DNA from 2 places in the Streptomyces sp. NPDC046925 genome. Region 1 is predicted to be linked to the other one. Evidence: riboswitches for the same ligand, from Rfam matches in the RefSeq annotation. Region 1 holds a riboswitch; the other holds the start of a gene.

The links. A riboswitch is a leader RNA that binds a small molecule or an ion and turns the genes downstream of it on or off. The one in region 1 is predicted to bind S-adenosylmethionine.
Region 2: it holds a riboswitch for S-adenosylmethionine, as region 1 does, so the genes downstream of both, thrC (threonine synthase) here and ABZ906_RS31155 (putative leader peptide) in region 1, are expected to answer to the same signal.

The regions. Positions count from the first base shown of each region.
Region 1 is NZ_JBEYWZ010000009.1:174,170-181,149, reverse strand. It holds gene ABZ906_RS31165 (NtaA/DmoA family FMN-dependent monooxygenase) at 1-1,329, opposite strand, end outside; gene ABZ906_RS31160 (LLM class flavin-dependent oxidoreductase) at 1,348-2,628, opposite strand; gene ABZ906_RS31155 (putative leader peptide) at 2,707-2,835, opposite strand; SAM riboswitch class IV at 2,931-3,042, opposite strand; gene ABZ906_RS31150 (glutathione S-transferase C-terminal domain-containing protein) at 3,594-4,355, shown strand; gene ABZ906_RS31145 (DinB family protein) at 4,406-4,927, shown strand; gene ABZ906_RS31140 (M13-type metalloendopeptidase) at 5,038-6,980, opposite strand, start outside.
Region 2 is NZ_JBEYWZ010000007.1:338,173-345,152, forward strand. It holds gene groL (chaperonin GroEL) at 1-714, opposite strand, end outside; gene ABZ906_RS28440 (cold-shock protein) at 1,049-1,252, opposite strand; gene ABZ906_RS28445 (MoaD/ThiS family protein) at 1,677-1,952, opposite strand; gene thrC (threonine synthase) at 2,065-3,381, opposite strand; SAM riboswitch class I at 3,399-3,533, opposite strand; gene ABZ906_RS28455 (glucosyl-3-phosphoglycerate synthase) at 3,700-4,644, shown strand; gene ABZ906_RS28460 (hypothetical protein) at 4,728-5,003, shown strand; gene ABZ906_RS28465 (trehalose-6-phosphate synthase) at 5,045-6,433, shown strand; gene otsB (trehalose-phosphatase) at 6,642-6,980, opposite strand, start outside.

The DNA.
Region 1 (6,980 bases):
GCGCAGGGTCGTGCCCTCGTACTCCGTACGGAACACGCCGCGCTCCTGGAGCAGCGGGACCACGGTGTCGGCGAAGGCGTCGAGGCCGCCGGGGGTGATGTGCGGGACGAGGATGAAGCCGTCGGACGCGTCGGCCTGGACGAAGGAGTTGATCGTCTCGGCGACGGTGGCCGGGGAGCCGACGAAGGACTGGCGGTTGCCGGTCTCGATGACGAGGTCGCGGATGGACCACTTGTTCGCTGCCGCGAGCTCACGCCATTCGCGCGCGGTGGCCAGCGGGTCGCGGTACATGCGCACTTGGGCGCGCCCGCGGGCGACGGTGTGCTCGCCGAGGTCGGGGTCGATGTCGGGCAGCGGTCCGTCCGGGTCGTACGCGGACAGGTCGCGGTTCCAGACGAACTCCAGGTGCTTGATCGCCGTTGCGCCGCTGACCTGCTTGCGCCGCACCTCGCGGGAGAGTTCCTCCGCCTCGGCGTCCGTGTCCCCGAGGACGAAGGTCGCGGCGGGCAGGATGAGCAGCTGGTCGTGGGTGCGGCCGTGGCGCGCGAGGCGTCCCTTGACGTCCGCGTAGAACGCCTGGCCTTCCTTGAGCGTGCTGTACCGGCTGAAGATCGCGTCGGCGCCCGCGGCCGCGAACTCGCGCCCCTCCTCGGAGTCACCGGCCTGGAAGATGACGGGTCGCCCCTGCGGGCTGCGCGGGACGTTGAACTGCCCCTGGATGTCGAAGTGCTGTCCCTGGTGGACGAAGGCGCCCGCCTTGGCGTCGCGCAGGAAGGTGCCGCTCTCCCGGTCGGCGGCGATCTCGTCGCCGCGCCAGGAGTCGAAGAGCTCGTTCGCCGTGCTGAGGAATTCCTTCGCCCTGGAGTACCGCTCCTCCTGCGGGAGGAATCCGCCGCGGCGGAAGTTCTCGCCGGTGAAGGCGTCCCAGGAGGTCACGACGTTCCAGGCGGCGCGCCCGCCGGAGAGGTGGTCGAGGCTGGCGAACTGGCGGGCCACCTCGTACGGCTCGTTGAAGGTGGAGTTGATGGTGCCGGTCAGGCCGAGGTGTTCGGTGACGGCGGCGAGCGCGGTGAGGACGGTGAAGGTGTCGGGCCGCCCGACGACGTCCAAGTCGTAGATCTCCCCGCCCTGTTCGCGAAGGCGCAGCCCTTCGGCGAGGAACAGGAAGTCGAACTTGGCGCGCTCGGCGGTGCGGGCGAAGTGCGCGAAGGAGCTGAACTCGATGTGGCTTCCGGCTTCGGGATCGCTCCATACGGTGGTGTTGTTGACGCCGGGGAAGTGCGCCGCGAGGTGGATCTGCTTGAGCGGCTTGTCCGGTGACTTGCTCATGTCGGGGTTCCTTCCGGCTCAGGCGGTGGCGGCGTAGCGGCTTGCGGGGCGGGCGAGGCCGAGCAGGCCGCGCAGGGTGTCGGCCTCGTACGCGTGCCGGAAGGCGCCGCGGCGCTGGAGTTCGGGCACCAGGCCCCGGGTGATCGCCGGGAGGTCGTGACCGGCGACGGCGGGGCGCAGCCGGAATCCGGTGAGACCGGCCTGCTGCAACTCCAATAGCAGATCGGCCAGTTGAGCGGGAGTGCCCGCGAAGATGCGGGCGTCGCTGGTGTACGGGTGACCGGCGAGGGCGTCCAGACGCTCGCGGCGGGCCGCGGCGGCGGCCGGGTCGTCGTCGAGGAACACCACCAGGTCGCCGAAGAGGTGCAGGGGCTCGTCGGTGCGCCCGGCGGCGTCCTGCTCGGCACGGACCGCGGTGACGATGGCACGCGCGTGCCCGGCGTCACGCGGGGTGACGTATCCGATGTCGGCGGAGCGGCCGAGGAGCCGGAAGGGGGCGTCGGTGGGGCCCTCGTGGGCGAGCGCGCTGACGACGGGCCTGCCCTGCGGCGGCCGGGGTGTGATCGAGGGGCCCTTGACGCTGAAGTGCTTGCCCTCGAAGTCGATGTAGTGCAGCTTGTCGCGGTCGATGAAGCGGCCGGTGGCGACGTCCCGGATCTCCGCGTCGTCCTCCCAGCTGTCCCAGAGGCGGCGCACGACCTCGACGTAGTCGGCCACCTCGTCGAAGAGGTCGAGGGTCAGCTCCCGTACGTCCGCTCGGCCGAGGTCCTCGACGCCGTCGAGGGCGGGAAACGTACGGCGCCCGAAGTGCGCGGCGTCGTTGCGGCGCGCGGACACCTGCACCCGCAGGCCCGCGCGGCCCGTGCTCACGTAGTCGAGCGTGGCGATCGCCTTGGATATGTGGAAGGGCTCCGTGTGGGTGGTCACCACGGTCGGCACAAGGCCGATGTGGCGGGTCAGCGGCGCGACACGGGCGGCGACGAGGACGGCGTCGAGGCGCCCTCGCACCTGGTCCGTGCGTCCGTCGGGTTCGGTGAAGTGCGAGGACTGGAGCCCGAGCGCGTCCTCGATGGTCACGAAGTCGAGCAGGCCGCGTTCGGCCTCGGTGATCAGATCGGTCCAGTACCGGGCGGTGAGCAACTCCCCCGGCCGGGCTACCGGTTCACGCCAGGCGGCGGGGTGCCAGCCCGCGCCGTCGAGCGCGACGGCGAGGTGCAGCGGGGCACCGGAGGGTGAAGAAGAAGACGGGGAGGAAACGGATTGAGCGGATGAATGGGGCAGCGCAGATGATGACGACACGAAAGGTGTGCCTTCCTGATCGACCGTACGAGATCACCGGCCCCTCGGCTCCGAGGGTGCGGCGGCGGGGTGACGGGGTCAGGAACAACAGAGCGCGCCGGCGACGCGCTGCAGATCGATATGCGGCCGGGAGTACAGGTGGACCCGCGGGCTCGGGGCGATCGCCTTGACGCGCGGGGCGGCTGAGGCGGACCACGGCCGGGGCATCGCGGGCGACACATGCGAAACGTGCGACACGTGCGGCACCATCGGCACGTCCCCCACCTCCGCCCTTCCGGCCCGGCGGGCCAGGGGCCTCGCCGGTCTCGCGCTTGCGGACCCTGATCGGGCCCGCCTGGTCCTCACCTGGAGCACCCCGCCGCGTGGGAGGGTTGCCGGTCAGCAAGCCAGGGCTTGACGCTGACACTCGTAACCTGCTCGGGACGTTACGTGAGGCCGGAGCGGTGCGCAATGCCCGTGGATCATGGGCGTGCGCACATCTTTGTCCGTGCCTCGGTGGCCGTCCTTCTCAGGCACAACCGTCGGGCTCCTGCTTCTGTTCCGCTTTCCGGCCGCGAGTTCTCAGGCCGCGAGTTCTCAGGTCACGTGAGCTCTCCGGCCTTCTTGACGGCACCGGGCACCCGCACTCAGACTTCCCGGGACGGTAACGGGCCTCGACGGCAGGGCTGGTGGACATGTCCAGGGCGGTCGGTGAGAGGAACAGCAGCCGGCGGCCTCTTCTGTCCGCGCCCCGGCCCCGCCCCCGCGTTCTGACCAGACGCCTGCACATCGACCTGCTGCGCGTGTGCAGCGCCTCGGTGCCAGCCTTCTGACGTCCGCGCGTACGAGACGTACCAGACACACAAGACGTACGCGGTGACGAAGCGTCATCTCTGCGGCCCTCTGCGGCCCCACCTCACCCTCTCCCCCGCTGTGCCACCGGCGCCGAGCGCGCGGTCGGCGCCCCTTCGCCTGTCTGGAGAGCCATGCCCGAGATCACGTCACAACGCCCCCGCCACGTCGTCCTTGAGGAGCCCCGCTCCCCGCACGGCACGCGCCCCGCTCCCATCCGCAGCCGCATCGGCGCCGATCTCGCCGGCGGCTTCTACCCGGCGCCCCACCGCTATCACCTGTACCTCTCGGCAGGGTGTCCGCACTCCTTGCGCGTCTCGATCACGCTCGACCTGCTCGGGCTCAGGGACTCGGTCACCACGACGCTTCTGGCACCGGACGCCCCGGAAAGCAGCGCCGCGCTCGACGCCCTGCACCGCTGCTACGAAGCCACCGAGCACCACTTCGACGGCCCGCTGACCGTTCCCGCCCTGTGCGACCGCTGGAGCGGGCACGTCGTCAGCAATCACACGCCGGACATCCTGCGCGACCTCGCCTGCCGCCTGGCCGCACACGGCAGCGGCCCGCTCCATCCCCTGCGCCCGCCGTCCCAGGCGACCCGGATCGACTCCTGGCACGACCTGCTCGCAGGCCCTCTCTCCCCCGCGACGCTGGACCGCCTCGACAGCCGCCTGGCCGCCCACCTCTACCTCGCGGGCGACGAACTGAGCGCGGCGGACGTGGACGTGTGGGCGAAGCTGGTCCACCCCGCCCCGGACGAAGTCGGGGCCGAGCCCACTCACGCGTACCCGCACCTGCGCGCGTACGTCCGCCGCCTGCACGACCACCCGGCCTTCCGCACCCACCACCCTCGTACCGTCGCCCCGGACCGGCGGTGGTCGGACGCCCCCGCCTGAGACGCGAAACCCCTTTCTCAAGCCGAGCGCCCCTGTGCCAGGGTCACCTGATGAACGATTCCCGAGGCGTCCTGCTGCGCCGGCAGTTCGATCTGACCTGGTCCCTCTTCGAGTACCACCTGGAGCGTCTCGAGCCCGGGGACTTCCTGTGGGAGCCCGCGCCGCTCTGCTGGACGGTGCGGCCCGACGGCGACGGAGGGTGGGTGCCGGACTTCGCGGAGACCGAGCCGGACCCCGTTCCCGTACCCACGATCGGCTGGATCAGCTGGCACATCGGCTGGTGGTGGGGCGTGACGATCGACCACGCGCGGGGGCACGTGCCGCGGGAGCGGACCGAGGTCGCCTGGCCGGGCGAGGGCGAGGCGAGCGTCGACTGGCTGCGGGACCTGCGTACGGACTGGCTGGCGGTGCTCGACCGGCTCGACGACGTCGACCTGGACGCCACCGCCCCGTTTCCCTGGCAGAACGACCCCGAACACACCGTCGCCGACATGCTCGGCTGGGTGAACTCCGAGCTGATGAAGAACGCCGCCGAGATCGGTCAGCTCCGCATGCTGCACGCCGCACGGTAGGGGCGCTCGCACGGCGCCCCACGACGCCCACGGGCCCCACGCCCACAGGCCCCGCGCCTACGGCAGGATCGGGCGTGGCCGCGGCACGCGCTCCGCGGCCACGCCTGAGTTCACCAGATCCGGACGCGCTCCGCGCGGTCCAGCCAGAGGCCGTCGCCCTGCGTCGTCTCGAACGCCTCGTGGAACTCTTCGAGGTTGCGGACGATGTTGGCGCGGAACTCGGGCGGCGAGTGCGGGTCGATGGTGAGGTACTGCTGCTCCTGCTCCTTGCGGCGCTTGGTGCGCCAGCAGTAGGCCCAGCTCATGAAGAGCCGCTGCGAGCCGGTCAGGCCGCCGCTCGTGGGCATCGGGGCGCCGTCGAGCGCGATGCGGTACGCCGTGTGCCCGATCGTCAGGCCGCCCAGGTCGCCGATGTTCTCGCCGACCGTCAGCGAGCCGTTGACGAACTCGTCCGGCAGGTTGCGCGGCGAGAAGGCGTCGTACTGCTTGACCAGCGCCTTCGACTTCGCCTCGAACGCGGTCTTGTCGGCCGCGGTCCACCAGTCGTTGAGGTTGCCCGCGCCGTCGTACTGCGCGCCCTGGTCGTCGAAGCCGTGGCCGATCTCGTGGCCGATGACCGAGCCGATGCCGCCGTAGTTCTCGGCCGGGTCGGCGTCGGGCGAGAAGAAGGGCTTCTGCAGGATGCCCGCGGGGAAGCAGATCTCGTTGGTGCCCGGGTTGTAGTAGGCGTTGACCGTCTGCGGCAGCATGAACCACTCGTCGCGGTCGACCGGCGCGCCGATCTTGGCGAGCTGCCGGTCGGACTCGAAGGCGTCCGCCGCCTGCGCGTTGCCGAGCAGGTCGCCCTCGGTGACCTCGAGGGCCGAGTAGTCGCGGAAGGTGTCGGGGTAGCCGATCTTGGGGCGGAAGGTGGCGAGCTTCTCGTAGGCGCGCTCCTTCGTCTCGTCCGTCATCCAGTCCAGGCGGGCGATCGACTGGCGGTAGGCCTCCAGGAGGTTGGCGACGAGGTCGTCCATCATCGCCTTGGAGCTCGGCGGGAAGTGCCGCGCCACGTACTCCTTGCCGACGGCCTCGCCGATGGACCCCTCGACGAAGGCGACCGCCCGCTTCCACCGGGCGCGCAGTTCGGGGGTGCCGTTGAGGGTGCGGCCGTAGAACTCGAAGTTGTTCCGCACGAACGCGTCCGTGAGGTAGGGCGCGCACGAGCGGAGCACCCGCACCAGCGTCCAGTCGCGCCACTGCTCGATCGGCACCTCGGCCAGGGCCGTGGACAGGTGGGCGAGGTAGGACGGCTGGCGGACGCAGGTCTCGGCGATGGTGGCGTCCGAGCCGCCGAGCCCCTCGGCGTAGCCGCGCCAGTCGAACTCCGGTGCAAGCTCGATCAGTTCGTCCAGCGTGGTGAGGTTGTAGGTCTTCTGCACGTCGCGCGTCTCGGCGCGCTCCCAGTGGCCCGCGGCGAGACGGGTCTCCAGGTCGAGGACCGTCTGCGCGGCCTCGGCGGGAGAGGCGTGCTGGCCGAGCGTGAGCAGTTCGGTGAGGTAGCCGAGGTACTTCTCGCGGATCTCGGCGAACTTCTCCTCGCGGTAGTACGACTCGTCGGGCAGGCCGAGCCCGCCCTGGAGGACGTTGAAGAGGTAGCGGTCGGAGTTGCGGTCGTCGGAGTCGATGTAGGAACCGAACAGACCGGAGCCGCCGGTCCGCTCGAAACGGCCGAGGAACGCCGCGAGCTGCCGGGTGTCCCGCAGCCCCGCGACGGCGTCGATCAGGGGTTGCGCGGGGGCGAGCCCGCGGGCGGCGATCGTCTCCTCGTCCATGAACGAGGCGTACAGCGCGGCGATCTTGCGCGCGTCATCCGAGCCGGCGCCGTCCGCCGCCAGCTCCTGGATGATCACCTTCACTTGTTCCTCGGCCGTGTCGACCAGCTGCACGAAGGGGCCCCAGCTGGAGCGGTCCTCGGGGATCGGCTCGGTCTCGAGCCAGTGGCCGTTGACGTGGCCGAACAGGTCGTCCTGGGGTCGGATCTCGGGGTTCATGCCCGCGCGGGCGTCATCCA
Region 2 (6,980 bases), on a different contig from region 1:
GACCTTCTCGAGGAGCGGAAGGAGGTCCTTCACGTTCGAGATCTTCGAGTTGACGATCAGGATGTACGGGTCGTCGAGCGACGCCTCCATACGCTCCATGTCGGTGGCGAAGTACGCCGAGATGTAGCCCTTGTCGAAGCGCATGCCCTCGGTGAGCTCAAGCTCAAGACCGAAGGTCTGCGACTCCTCGACGGTGATGACGCCTTCCTTGCCGACCTTGTCCATGGCCTCGGCGATGAGCTCGCCGATCTGGGTGTCGGCGGCGGAGATGGAGGCGGTCGAAGCGATCTGCTCCTTGGTCTCCACGTCCTTGGCCTGCTCGAGCAGGGCGCCCGAGACGGCCTCGACGGCCTTCTCGATGCCACGCTTGAGGGCCATCGGGTTGGCACCGGCGGCTACGTTGCGCAGGCCCTCGCGGACCAGCGCCTGCGCCAGGACGGTCGCGGTCGTCGTGCCGTCACCGGCGACGTCGTCCGTCTTCTTCGCGACCTCCTTGACCAGCTCGGCGCCGATCTTCTCGTACGGGTCCTCGAGCTCGATCTCCTTGGCGATGGAAACACCATCGTTGGTGATCGTGGGGGCACCCCACTTCTTCTCGAGGACGACGTTGCGACCCTTGGGGCCCAGGGTCACCTTGACGGCGTCGGCGAGCTGGTTCATGCCGCGCTCGAGGCCGCGCCGTGCCTCCTCGTCGAACGCGATGATCTTGGCCATGTGAAGTGGTCCTCCCGGACAGGGGTGGCATGCTCCGGATCGCATCGGTGCCCGCGACGGACGGCCTGCAAGCCTTGTGGTTCCTTGCCCCACCCGGCGTGCGGGCCTCACCGACCCGATCCAAGTTCTGTCACTCTCACTCGGAGAGTGCTAAGCCCAATGATTAGCACTCGACCCCTACGAGTGCAAGCGCCTCTGGTGGATCCCGGACGTACGAGGGGGGCGCGTCCAGGGCGCGGTGCGGGGCGCACGGCCGGACGCACGAGGGGCCCGTACCCCTGTCGGGATACGGGCCCCTCGTCACTCGCTAAGTCGCTGGCCGATCGCGCCGAGATCAGACGGCGAGCTTGACCATGTCCGCCTGCGGACCCTTCTGGCCCTGCGAGATCTCGAACTCAACTCGCTGACCTTCTTCAAGGGTGCGGTAGCCGTCCATCTGGATCGCGCTGTAGTGGACGAATACATCCGCACCACCGTCGACCGCGATGAAGCCGTACCCCTTCTCCGCGTTGAACCACTTGACGGTGCCCTGAGCCATGCCTAACTCCCCTATTACTGGCCCTTGCACGGACCCGCACTTCGCGGACCCGGGTCAGACCTCACCCCCCCAATGGGTTGTGGAGGCGTGCGCCGGAACGCGTCGACCGCGGCTGAATGTATCTGTCCAACTGCCCTCTGCAACAGGTCAATCAGACGAGAATTCTGGGCACGCCTGATCGGAAATATGCGGAGGATTTACCGGAGTTCAGGGCAAGTCGGGCCGGACAAATGCCGCGAGAGGGGCAAATGGGCAGTGCACATTGGCTACTTCTGGTCGGCCTCGGGGCGACTTCGTATATGCGCTCGGCACAAACGGGGAAGCTTGCTTCCCAACTGTACCGCGCTCAACCACATGGAATTGCCCCCTCCACTTCTCTCGCGGAGGGGGCAAAGCCGATTACGCAGGGTATTTCTTTAAAGAATCAACCACCGGCGACGGCGGGAATGATCGAGATACCCGCGCCGTCCGGCGTGGCGGTCTCCAGACCCTGCTCGAAGCGGACGTCGTCGTCGTTCACGTAGACGTTCACGAAGCGCCGCAGCTTGCCCTGGTCGTCCAGGACGCGAGCGGCGATACCGGCGTGGTTCTTCTCCAGGTCGGCGATGACCTCGGAGAGGTTCGCCCCCTCGGCGGCGACCTCGGACTGACCGCCGGTGTAGGTGCGGAGAATGGTGGGGATACGAACGTTCACGCTCATGGGGATCACCTCGGTAGTTCGGGGGCGTGGGGCGCCCCGTCAGGGGCGCGGGGAACTGCGCGACCAGCCACGACGGTCCGCAGCCGGAAACAAGGCTCAGGCCCTACGGCGGTTAACCGGCAAGACCCGCGGCGCGAAACGCGTCAAGGTTGGGCTTGATCGTCGCGGTCGCCTGAGAGGTCTCGGCGACAGCGTCAAGCGTCTTGAGCCCGTCACCGGTGTTCAGGACCACCGTGGTGAGCGTGGGGTCGATGAGACCGGCGTCGATCAGCTTCTTGGTGACGCCCACCGTCACACCCCCGGCGGTCTCCGCGAAGATCCCCTCACTCCGAGCGAGCAGCTCGATCGCGTCGACGACCTGCTCGTCGTTCACGTCCTCCACCGCACCGCCCGTACGGCGCGCGATGTCCAGGACGTACGGCCCGTCGGCGGGGTTGCCGATGGCGAGGGACTTGGCGATGGTGTCCGGCTTCTGCGGGCGCACGACGTCGTGCCCGGCCTTGAAGGCGGTGGACACCGGCGAGCAGCCCTCGGCCTGGGCGCCGAAGATCTTGTAGGGCTTGTCCTCGACGAGCCCCAGCTTGATGAGCTCCTTGAGACCCTTGTCGATCTTCGTGAGCTGAGAGCCCGACGCGATCGGGATGACCAGCTGGTCGGGAAGGACCCACCCCAGCTGCTCGCAGATCTCGTACGCGAGGGTCTTGGAGCCCTCTCCGTAGTACGGCCGCAGGTTCACGTTCACGAAGCCCCAGCCCTCGCCCAGCGGGTCGCCGATGAGCTCGGAGCAGAAGCGGTTCACGTCGTCGTAGTTGCCCTCGATGCCGACGAGCTCGCCGCCGTACACCGCGGCCATGACGACCTTGCCCTGCTCCAGGTCGTGCGGGATGAACACGCAGGAGCGGAAGCCGGCGCGGGCCGCGGCGGCGCCGACGGCGCCCGCGAGGTTGCCGGTGGAGGAGCAGGAGAGCGTGGTGAAGCCGAAGGCGCGGGCCGCCTCGATGGCCTGCGCCACGACGCGGTCCTTGAAGGAGTGCGTCGGGTTGCCCGAGTCGTCCTTGACGAACAGCTTGCCCTGCTCGACGCCGAGCTCGCGGGCGAGGTTGTCGGCCTTGACGAGCTTGGTCCAACCAGGGTTGAGGTTGGGCTTCTCGGCGACGTCCGCCGGGACGGGCAGGAGAGGGGCGTAGCGCCAGATGTTGTCCGGGCCGGACTCGATCTGCTTGCGGAGCGCCTCGGGGTCACCGGTCGGCAGGTCGTACGCGACTTCGAGCGGGCCGAAACAGGCCTGGCAGGCGAAGATCGGGCCGAGGGCGTAGAGCTCACCGCACTCGCGGCAGGAGAGGCCGGACGCGGGGCCGAGGTCCACAGAACCCGTGGACGTCGTGGTGGAGGTGGTGGTGTCGTTCGTTGCGACAGTCTGCGCAGCCATGGAGGCGAGGCCCTTTCTCCTCATCTTCCTCGCGACGCATCTCGCCGCGAGACGGAATTGGCACCTTCCCCACCGAGACCTCGCGTGCGCGGTCGGCGGGATGGTTGCCGGGGCTTCAACGGGCCGTATCCCTCTGCCCCTCTGGATGAGCGGTATGGCGCCGGGCTTCAGGGGCCCGGGGCATTTGTCGCGCGATGACCCCGGCATGCGATGGTCATCGGCGTTGTTCAAGACTGTAACCGACGGCCTGGACCCTTGAGATAGTCGTCCGAACCGCGAGATGGATCACATGTAGGTCACACACAGGAGGAGCCACCCGTGCTGGAAGAGGCCGAGCGCTGGCTGACCAGGCGTTCCTGGTCCGTCGCAGACCGCCCGCTCAGCGCGCTCGTCGCCGCCAAACGGGCGTCGGGAGCCTCGGTGAGTGTCGTCCTGCCCGCGCTCGACGAGGAGGAGACGGTCGGCGAGATCGTCGCCGAGATCCGCCGCGAGCTGATCGAGAAGACCCCCCTCGTCGACGAACTCGTGGTCGTGGATTCCGGCTCCCGCGACCGTACGGCCGAGGTCGCCGGGGCGGCGGGCGCGCGGGTCGTGCACCGGGACGAGATCCTGCCGCGCATCCCGGCCGTGCCCGGCAAGGGCGAGGTCCTGTGGCGCTCGCTCCTGGTGACCGGCGGCGACATCGTCGCGTTCGTCGACGCGGACCTGCGGGAGTTCTCGGCGGACTTCGTGACGGGGATCGTGGGCCCGCTCCTGACCGAGCCCGACGTGGACTTCGTGAAGGCGATGTACGACCGCCCGCTGGCCGGGACCGACGACCAGGGCGGCCGGGTCACCGAGCTGATGGCGCGCCCGCTGCTCAACATGCACTGGCCCCAACTCGCCGGATTCGTGCAGCCGCTGGGCGGGGAGTACGCGGCGCGCAGATCCCTCCTGGAGCGGCTGCCGTTCCCCGTCGGATACGGCGTGGAGCTCGGGCTGCTCGTCGACGCGCTGCACACCGTGGGCCTGGACGCGCTCGCGCAGGTCGACGTCGGGGTGCGCAAGCACCGCCACCAGGACGGGCAGGCGCTCGGCCGGATGGCCGCGGCGATCTACCGGACGGCACAGCTGCGCCTGGCGCGCGGCCATCTCGTACGCCCCGAGCTCATACAGTTCGAACGGGGCGAGCAGGGGTTCGAACCGCGGACCCATTCGGTCGACACGGAGGAGCGTCCGCCGATGTCCGGGGTCGCGGAGTACACGGCCCGCCGCGTGGCGTAACCGCTCTTCGCCGGGCATTTTGTCTACATTCCCCACTTATGCGGCAAAGACATGCAAGGGGAAGCGCGCGACGTATCGGTGGCATGACCGTGGCCACGGTCGGCCTCATGGCGGGACTACTGCTCGGCGGAGCGGCCGTGCCCGCGCTCGCGACAGCGGCGACCACGACAGCCGGGACCGCGGCATCCGCGGAGGTGCGTCACGGCGCGACACTGCGAGCGGACGAGCAGCAGACCGTGCGGGGAGAGCTGGCCAAGGCCGGCAGCGACTCGGACACGATGCTGTACGCGGGCCTCGCGATCTCCCTGTGCGTCCTGGGCGCGCTCGCGGTGGCGGCGGCACGGAGCAGACGGAACTAGCCGTACGTTTGAGCCCTTCCCGGAAGGGCTAGGTTGCGCACATGGTCTCCGAGCACGCCGCAGCGCAGGTCCTCGTCGCGTCCAACCGCGGCCCCGTCTCGTACGCCCTGGAGGAGAACGGGGAGCTGACGGCCAAGCGGGGCGGCGGCGGACTCGTCTCCGGGCTCAGCGCGATCGGCGACTCCGAGGCCGCCCTGTGGGTGTGCGCGGCCCTGGGCGACGGCGACCGCGAGGCCGTGCGGCGCGGGGTCGGCGAGCCCGGCGTACGGATGCTCGACATCGATGAGCGGGTGCACGCCGACGCGTACAACGGAATCGCGAACTCGGTCCTCTGGTTCGTCCACCACATGCTGTACCAGACGCCGCTCGAACCGGCCTTCGGCCCGGAGTTCCGTGCGCAGTGGGCGTCGTACGAGACCTACAACCGGGCCTTCGCGGAGGCGCTCGCCGAGAGCGCGGCCGGGGGCGCTGCGGTCCTCGTCCAGGACTACCACCTGGCCCTGGTGCCGGGGATGCTGCGCGAACTCCGCCCCGACCTGCGCATCGGCCACTTCTCGCACACCCCGTGGGCGCCGGTCGACTACTTCCGGATGCTGCCGGACGACGTCTCCGAACAGCTGCTGCGCGGCATCCTGGGCGCCGACCGGGCCGCGTTCCTGACGGGGCGGTGGGCGGACGCGTTCAGCGACTGCTGCGTCGCGATCCTGGGCGGTACGTCGGGGACGCGGATCGGGGTGCACGGGCTCGGGGCCGACGCGGATTTCCTGCGGGAGCGGTCGCGGCGGGATGACGTGGAGGAGCGGCTCGTCGCGCTGCGGGAGCAGATCGGGGGCGACCGGAAGGTAGTGGTCCGCGTCGACAGGACCGAGCTCTCCAAGAACATCGTGCGGGGGTTGCAGGCGTACCGCGAGCTGCTCGCCACGCGGCCCGAGTGGCGGGAGCGGGTCGTGCATGTCGCGTTCGCGTATCCGTCGCGGCAGGATCTCGCGGTGTACCGCGACTACACGGCCTCCGTGCAGAGGCTCGCGGACGAGATCAACTCCGAGTACGGGGTGGAGGGTTGGACGCCGGTCGTCCTGCACGTCAAGGACGACTTCGCCCGCTCGCTCGCGGCGTACCGTCTCGCCGACGTGGCCCTGGTGAACCCCATCCGGGACGGGATGAACCTGGTCGCCAAGGAGGTTCCTGTCGTCTCCGACGAGGGGTGCGCGCTGGTCCTGTCCCGGGAGGCGGGGGCGTACGAGGAGCTGGGCGAGGATGCGGTGGTGGTGAATCCGTACGACGTGACGGCCACTGCGGAGGCGTTGCATTCGGCGCTGACTATGCCTCTCGCGGAACGCGCGGAACGCACGAAGCGGCTCGCTGCGGCGGCAACTTCCCTCCCCCCGTCCCAGTGGTTCCTGGACCAGCTGAGGGCGCTGGGGAACTGACTTTTTTCATCCCCAACCCCGCCCCTTCCCGGCTGTATCCATTGGCGGCTGCGCCGCGCAGGGGGCTCCGCCCCCAGACCCCCGGCCCATTCAGCCCGTCCGGCGTTTGAGGACGAACTCGGCGAAGCCGGTGATGACGGTACGCACAAGGCCCTCGCGCCGAGCGAGTTTTTGGGAAGGGGCGGGGTTGGGGACTAAGCCTTTCTGGTCAGGGAAGCCGGGCTGCAAGCGAGGTGAGTAGGGTCACGACCCCCTCGGGGCCGTCCACCACCAGGTCCGCCCTCTCGGCGAGCTCTGCGACCTCAGAGCTGCCACTGCACACCAACAGCCCCCGCACCTGATCAGAACGCAGCTTCTCCACCGCCGCGAAAGCGGGGAGGTCGCCCAGGTCGTCCCCGGCGTACACGACGGTCTCCGCCCCCACTTCACGGACGTACTCCGCGAGGGCAACCCCCTTGTCCATACCGGGCGGCCGCAACTCAAGGACAAGCCGCCCCGGTTCGACGATCAGCCCGTGCCGGGAAGCCAACTCACCGAGAGGCTCACG